Regions from separate parts of the Alteribacillus bidgolensis genome, predicted to be linked through region 2. Evidence: predicted binding sites of a transcription regulator. Region 2 holds the regulator's gene; the other holds the start of a gene.
The links. The regulator LexA, encoded in region 2, represses DNA repair genes until DNA is damaged. The targets are predictions, from matches to a motif close to CGAACATATGTTCG.
Positions count from the first base shown of each region.

Region 1: CEF16_RS08335 (DNA polymerase IV) is a predicted target of LexA. The motif match lies at 838-851, and genes of this name have one in related genera.

Region 1 is NZ_KZ614149.1:1,644,432-1,648,024, reverse strand. Features, by position in the region: gene CEF16_RS08335 (DNA polymerase IV) at 1-796, opposite strand, end outside; gene CEF16_RS08330 (hypothetical protein) at 1,052-1,240, shown strand; gene CEF16_RS08325 (TatD family hydrolase) at 1,414-2,172, shown strand; gene CEF16_RS23670 (hypothetical protein) at 2,276-2,416, shown strand; gene CEF16_RS23235 (hypothetical protein) at 2,534-2,716, shown strand; gene CEF16_RS08315 (ATP-grasp domain-containing protein) at 2,923-3,593, shown strand, end outside.
Region 2 is NZ_KZ614149.1:1,010,870-1,014,462, forward strand. Features, by position in the region: gene tkt (transketolase) at 1-178, opposite strand, end outside; gene CEF16_RS05245 (DUF896 domain-containing protein) at 458-697, opposite strand; gene CEF16_RS05250 (YneB family resolvase-like protein) at 843-1,499, opposite strand; gene CEF16_RS05255 (hypothetical protein) at 1,543-1,728, opposite strand; gene lexA (transcriptional repressor LexA) at 1,890-2,513, shown strand; gene CEF16_RS05265 (YjcZ family sporulation protein) at 2,632-2,721, opposite strand; gene CEF16_RS05270 (histidine phosphatase family protein) at 2,991-3,593, opposite strand, start outside.

The DNA of each region.
Region 1 (3,593 bases), 630 kb from region 2:
CCCATGTATAATAATCGCGGGGGAGCGTCATATGATGACCGATTCCTTTGCGGCGGATATGGGTGTCGACTGTTACCGGAGAGGGGTCCCATCCATACGCCGTCCGCCAAAGCAGCTCTCCATTTATGCCCCAGCGCTTTTTCATCTGTTCGAGCGGAAAGCGGGCAAGCTGGCCGATCGTGCGAATGCCCATATTGCGAAGGTGGTACTCCATCCGTTTTCCTACACCAAATAAATCCCCAATCGAACGCGGCCACAGTTTCTGCTGTAAATTATCTTGAGATAATGTGAAAATGCCTTCTGGTGTTTTTTTTGCGAAATGGTCACAAGCCATCTTGGCAAGTACTTTTGTCGGACCAATGCCAACACGGGCGTTTACGCCGAGCATTCGTTTAATCTGCCGTTTCATACGCGCTGCTGCTTTCACGGGATTGCCCCCGAACGGTTCAAGAGAATAGGTCATTTCCACAAAAATTTCATCAACACTGTACGGTTCGACTTCATCGCTGAACATTTCAAGCACGGAGGCAATTTCAACCGATGCATTTAAATAGGCCTGCATACGCGGTTTAATGACAACGAGATCCGGGCATTTATTTTCTGCTTCCCAAAGAGCTTCAGCGGTTTTTACTCCCCATTGTTTAGCGGTCGGGCAGGCAGCCAGGATGACACCGCTTCGGATTTTTGGGTCTCCTGCCACCACAACGGGTTTATTTTCAAGATCGGTGCGGCAGACCTTTTCAAAACTAGCATAAAACGATTGCATATCCACTAAAAAGACGATCCGCTCCATCATCATCGCTCCATTAAAAAGACTCTATATAGTTCTATTATATGGGAACGAATGTTCTTTAACAACAGTAGACATTTTCCATCAGCCGCTGTCAGATTTCTTTTTACACTTTAGGAACATTTAACTTTGTTAAAGGATCAAAGTATAAGAAAAACTAAGGCTTCCGCCATCAGGATCTGGCGGTAAGCTAAGGTTTTCTAAAATAAGAATGCCCGTGGTATAATAGCTTTACATTCGTCGAGAAAGGAGGAGAAAATAATGGAAATGGAAAAGCAGATTTTAGGGGCACTTCACAACATTCAGGAGACTTTAAGAGATCATGGAACCATCCTTCGAGAACATGGGCAGATGCTTTCAGCCTTAAAAACGGGTCAGGAAGAATTAAAAGCAGAAATAGACGGCATGAAAATACAGAATGCCAAAGAATTCAGCGACATAAAAGATTGATTAGAGAACCTTGAAGCAAGCCACGACGTATTAAAAGATGAACCTGAACAAATAAAAAAGATATATACCGCATAAAAAATTCATTAGGTTTAAAATGAACCCACATTTCCTCTTAAAATCCTCTTCCCAACTTGTCTTCCTTGCATTATGATGGGTATAAAAAGGAGTATTTCATGATAGATGCTCATATCCATTTAGAACAATACGAAAACATCGAATCCAGCATAGAAAAATGGAAAGAAGCCGGTATCCAAAAAGTCGTCGCTGTTTCCAATAATCTTGCTTCTTCGTACAAAACACTGGAGCTAAAAGAGAAATTTTCAGACTTCATTTTGGCTGGTGTTGGTTTTCATCCAGAGAAAGGTCTGCCCAAAGAAGCCGATTTTCAAGAATGGCAGCGTCTTGTATGCCAGGAGCGAGATAAAATAGCATGCATAGGAGAGATTGGTCTGCCGCATTATGAACTCGAGCAGCTTCCGACTTCGCTTGAACAACATATTGATTTTTTAAAAAGATGTTTGCATACAGCAAAAGATTACATGCTTCCGGCTGCATTGCATGCGGTTCATGATAAGGCAGAAATCGTATATCAGCTTTTGCAGCAAGAAACCCCGAATCTGTCCGCTCATTTTCACTGGCTGAAAGCACAGCCGGAAGTTGTCCGGCAGATAACCGCCTCCGGTTATTACATTTCTCTTACCCCAGAAGTTTGCTACCGCCATAGAGATCAAATTTTAGCTTCCATGATTCCAAACGAACAATTATTAATAGAAACAGATGGGCCATGGCCATTTGATGGACCTTTTAAAGAAAAACAAACAACACCTTTGTTTCTTTCAAATATAGTGTCTTTTTTAGCCAAAGAAAAAAATAGAAACAAACATATCATCGAAAAGACAATCGTACATAATACGCTGCAAATATATGGGTGAGCAATGATTATAAAAACGTTTCTCTTCCACGTTTAAGAGACATAACACCAGGGAAAAGAACAAGCACACAGGACAACAGAGAATAGATAGGAGGCGTGCTAAAATGAAAGTAGACCAACTATTTAATGAACAAAACGAAGAGATTCAATTTGATACCGGTGAAATTAAGGTGAAAAATGATGATCCTGAAAATTGGGAAGTAAAAATATATGGAGTCGAAAACCAGCGCTTTTTTATACTTTAGGAAAGTTTAACTTTGTTAAAGGAACAAAGTATAAGAAAAACTACGTCTTCCAACGTACAGGACATACTAATGCCGCCGTTGCCACAGGACGTGGCGTTTTTAGGCGGTTTCCTTTACATGGCGGCAAGTCGAGTTTTTCTAATGAAAGGTCTACGAGACAGCCGTAAAGAACATCTAACGTTTGAAACAAACAAAGGGACGATGAATGGCTTAGTAGATATCAAAACCTTCGACTCGGCCTCTGAAGAAAATGTGGTAACCATGAAAGGGACAAGCACATTAAATGGATACAAACAATAAAAACGAAGAAAAGGAAGAAAAATTCTGGAAATAGACATTTGAATAGGCAAGCTTTTAAATTTCCTGCCAAATAAAAAAGGCCTGAACTGTTCATAACAGTTCAGTTTTTTTTCTTTTGAAATGGAGTCATAATCTGCTGCTAGACAGGTCAAAATATCATTGTGTAATCAGTCAAACTAATAGCAAGAAAAGGGGATGCGGAAATTATGACCAAAACAAAGCGGGATATTGACTATAAAACGGCATTAATTGGCTGGAGTCTGCCTTCAATCGAGGCGATTGACCAGATGAAACGGCCATTTGTGATCGTAGGGCCGCCGGGGATGGAAGATTACGCTAAAAAATATGATCTTCCTTATATTTCGTGGGACTTTGAAGATTATAAAAAACGTGTGTCAATGGAAGAAGTTTGTGATCACTGTGAAGAGCTGTTTCATGCGTTAGAAAATGAAAATGTAAAGCTTGCTGTTCCATTATTTGAAGATACAGTCGAATGGGCAGCCGCTATTAATGCTCGTTTGCAAGATGACCCGAAAATCTTCAAACACAGCTTATTGTTCCGTGATAAAGCAAAAATGAAACGGCGGGCGCTAATGGGAGGCTTAAAAGTAGGAGTATTTGAAGAAGCACGGACAAAAGAGGAAGTAAAACAATTTTTAAGACGAGTAAATGAGGCGCTATTGAAAGAAGCAGAAGAATTAGATCCTATACACGTAAAAGCATTTAATAAGGCAGGTGACGTCGGACATCGTGTCATTCGTTCTGAACAAGACGCTGACCAGCTTGAAGAGGAGACATTTCCATGTCTATTAGAAAGTCATCTGGATGGTGTCGAGGTGTCTTGTGAAGTATTTATTCATAACGGAAAAATCCGATT
Region 2 (3,593 bases):
GATCAAACCAGTCAGGATTGCCCGGATTATGTTTCATAAATTTACTCCACAATGTATAGGCCATAGGAGCAGCGCCCATCGGTAATCCCGGGTGACCGGAACTGGCCTTTTCAATACTGTCAATAGATAGTGTACGGATAGTGTTAATGGCTAATTCTTCCACACTCTTAGCTGCCATGTCATTCCCTTCCTTTCCCAAAATTCAATATGTATTATTACCTACGTATTTAATCATAAACGTTCTATCTTAATAGTACAAGGCTGATGTCAAGTATTATCGATAAACGACCTTCAAACAATTTGTTTTTTAAAATAAAGTACCTGAAAACGACTGCTGATAAATTTTAAGCATATTGCCATTTTAGATCATAATTAGAATTGTATCCGATTTTCACAGTAATATATAAAAAGCCTGATGGTGCGTTAACCATCAGGCACTTTTTATCTGTATATGAAACTACTGACGATAGTTCAAGTTATTTCTTTTCGTTTTAACTAATTGATCGGGAGTAACATCTTTACCATTCGGATCCACAACTTTTACGGATTGCAGCTGGCTTTTAAAGGAGGAACGGAATTTAGATAAATATTCTTGCCGCAGCATTTTCTGTTCTTTTTCTTCCTGCTCCGTTAAACCCGTAGTTTTAGAACGGTTAGCTAGTTCATTAATACGTGCAATCTTCTCTTGAGAAAGCATAAATGTATGAAAACCTCCCTAATGTTCCGCTTTTTTAACTTGTCTTTTAATGTAAATGATCTATTTATGATTTGCAACAGCTATTGTACTTGATGAGAGGCGCTCCATAACACTCAAATTCAAAATTTTCCAAGCAACAAAGGAATTACTCCGAATTATTAGCTATTTTCTCCATGTGTTCTTTGTACCTTCTGTGTACAGTAGCCTTTGAAACATCATAACCAAATCCACGCAATGTTGCTGCAATATCATAAAATGTCAGTTCTAATTTTCTAAGCCGAACAATTTCTTCAATTGGTGCATCTTTCTTTTTCCTTCCGCCCTGCCTGCGGTCAGATAAATTTTTTTCAGGCTTATATCCACTGGCTACTGCTTGTTTCATTCCTCTTTTAATCTTTAAATTATGTAATTTTCTTTGATGTTCTTCTACCATAGACAATATATCCATCAACATGTTATCAGTTTCAGACAACTGAAGTACTCCTTCGTCTTTCACCGTATATATAGGGATATTTAGTTTAAATAATTGATGAAGCATGGCCACTTTGGCATTTCCTCGTCCTAATCTAGTATCATCCTGTATACATAAAACATCAGCTTCTTTTGCAGATAAAAGATCCAGAACTTCAAGCAGGCCATCCCTTTCAATCGAATACCCGCTAGCTTCCTCTGCAATAATTTTTGAGAGGTAAAATCCCTTTTTTTCTGATAAATGAATGAGTTCTTCTTGTTGCCTTTTTAATGATGATTTCTGTGTTTCTTTATTTGTACTTACCCGGCAATATATTATGCAGCTTTTCAATAATTCCCTCACCTTTTCATTAGCTCATATTTATTTTCCTTTTTCACTCATCCACCCACGTATAGGTTAGCACATCTTCTTTCTCTTCATCCAGCGTATTTACATACACGTCTTTATCTTCTTCATACGAAGTTAATTGAACAGTTAATACGAGTGAAATGATAGAAATAATAAAAAGAATTAAAATGGCCCATTCCTGACTGCTTAACTGTTTCATTTTGGTATACATTACTTTCCCTCCGACTCATGAGAATGTATGTTCTTATTATGATTCAGTATAAAGGGAACCTTTGTTCCCGTCAAGTGATAATTAGAACGAATGTTTGCGTACATATGTTTTCCATGCTATACTTAACACATGAAAATATTAGAAATAGAGGTGCTGAACCGATGCCAAAATTATCGAAACGCCAGCAGCAAATTTTAGATTATATAAAAGATGAAGTCCGGCAAAAAGGTTATCCTCCTTCCGTACGTGAAATCGGTGAAGCTGTTGGCCTCGCATCCAGTTCAACGGTGCACGGTCATCTCTCCAGGCTTGAAAATAAAGGGTTGATTCGGCGTGACCCAACCAAGCCAAGAGCGATTGAAGTATTAGAACTAGAAGACGTGCAGCCGCACATTTCAGAAAGCAATGCTGTTTATGTTCCTGTATTAGGTAAAGTTACAGCGGGGGATCCAATTACTGCTGTAGAAAATATTGAAGAGTATATCCCCTTACCAGAGCGTATGGTCTCAGATGAAAAAGTATTCATCTTAACTATTCAAGGGGACAGTATGATCGAAGCTGGTATTTATGATGGCGATCTCGTCATTGTTAGACAACAGCAGACCGCAGATAATGGAGATATTATTGTAGCAATGACAGAAGAACTTGAAGCTACAGTAAAACGCTTTTACAAAGAAGAAAATTTTATTCGTCTGCAGCCAGAGAATGCTGCGTTGGAACCAATTATTTTAGACAATTGTACTATTCTGGGGAAAGTTACGGGTGTATTTCGAACGCTGCATTAATTGTCCATATTTTACATGAAACAACCCGGCCATCAATGTTATGAAACATTAGCCGGGTTATTTTTGGCCTCTCATTTTACTGCACTATTGACAAATCACCCCACGTTCGAAGCGGTGATTAGTATTTAACAAATGCAGTTCCTACGATGATTAGCAGTATAAATAATACTACAATCAACGCAAAACTGTCTTTATAACCGTATCCCATTAATATCCCTCCCCTGACGTGTCCTCTTTAATAATTTATGATCTCTCTTTAGATTTGTTTAGACAGTTGTATAACCTTTTCAGAAATAAATTATTAATAATTGGATGTTGGTCTAAGAGTAGAAAAACGCGGCTTGTCGCTATATAAAAGACCACTAATGAAAAAGGAAAAGAACTTCTGCTAAAAACGCACATGTCCTTTACCTTGAATCGTTTATCGCTGCATTTTTAAAATGAACCTTTTCGTTTCTATTCATTTCTCCTTCATATTTATTCCATCCAACTCATCCATTGTCCTAAAGTTAGATAACCTGCAATTTCATAGCCGTTTCCCTGTCCAAATGGTTTTACAACTACTGTTCCCATGTTAGGAATCTGACCTAACCCTACGCCTGGGGGAAAACTGTGAGCGACAACGACCTTATTTTTTCTCGGAGCAGGCGGTATTTCTAGAAATGAATGTAGGGAGTTTAAAATTCTTTCCTGTTTTATGGCACTCATATGACTTCCCAGTCTATAAATATTAATCCAAAAAGGGTCCTCTACGAGATTGCTTTTGCCAAAAGCCAATTCAGCAGTTTCTCTCGTTCGGCAAAAAGGAGCAGTTATAATTGGATACTCAATAGGAATACGTAACGTGCGAATTACTTCTCCGTATAAAACAGCTTGTCTTCTTCCTGCCTCAGAGAGATTTCTTTGAGTAAAACAATTTTCGAAAAGGAAATTCGGTTGATCTTCTCCTACGGTTGCTTCTCCGTGCCTCGTATAAAAAATATATCCCCCTTCTTGGAGCAAATCGAGCAGTGATCGGTTGATGAAAAGAGGTTCTGCTGTATATCCATCAGCAGCGTTATGTGGTGGCGCTGCCCCGTA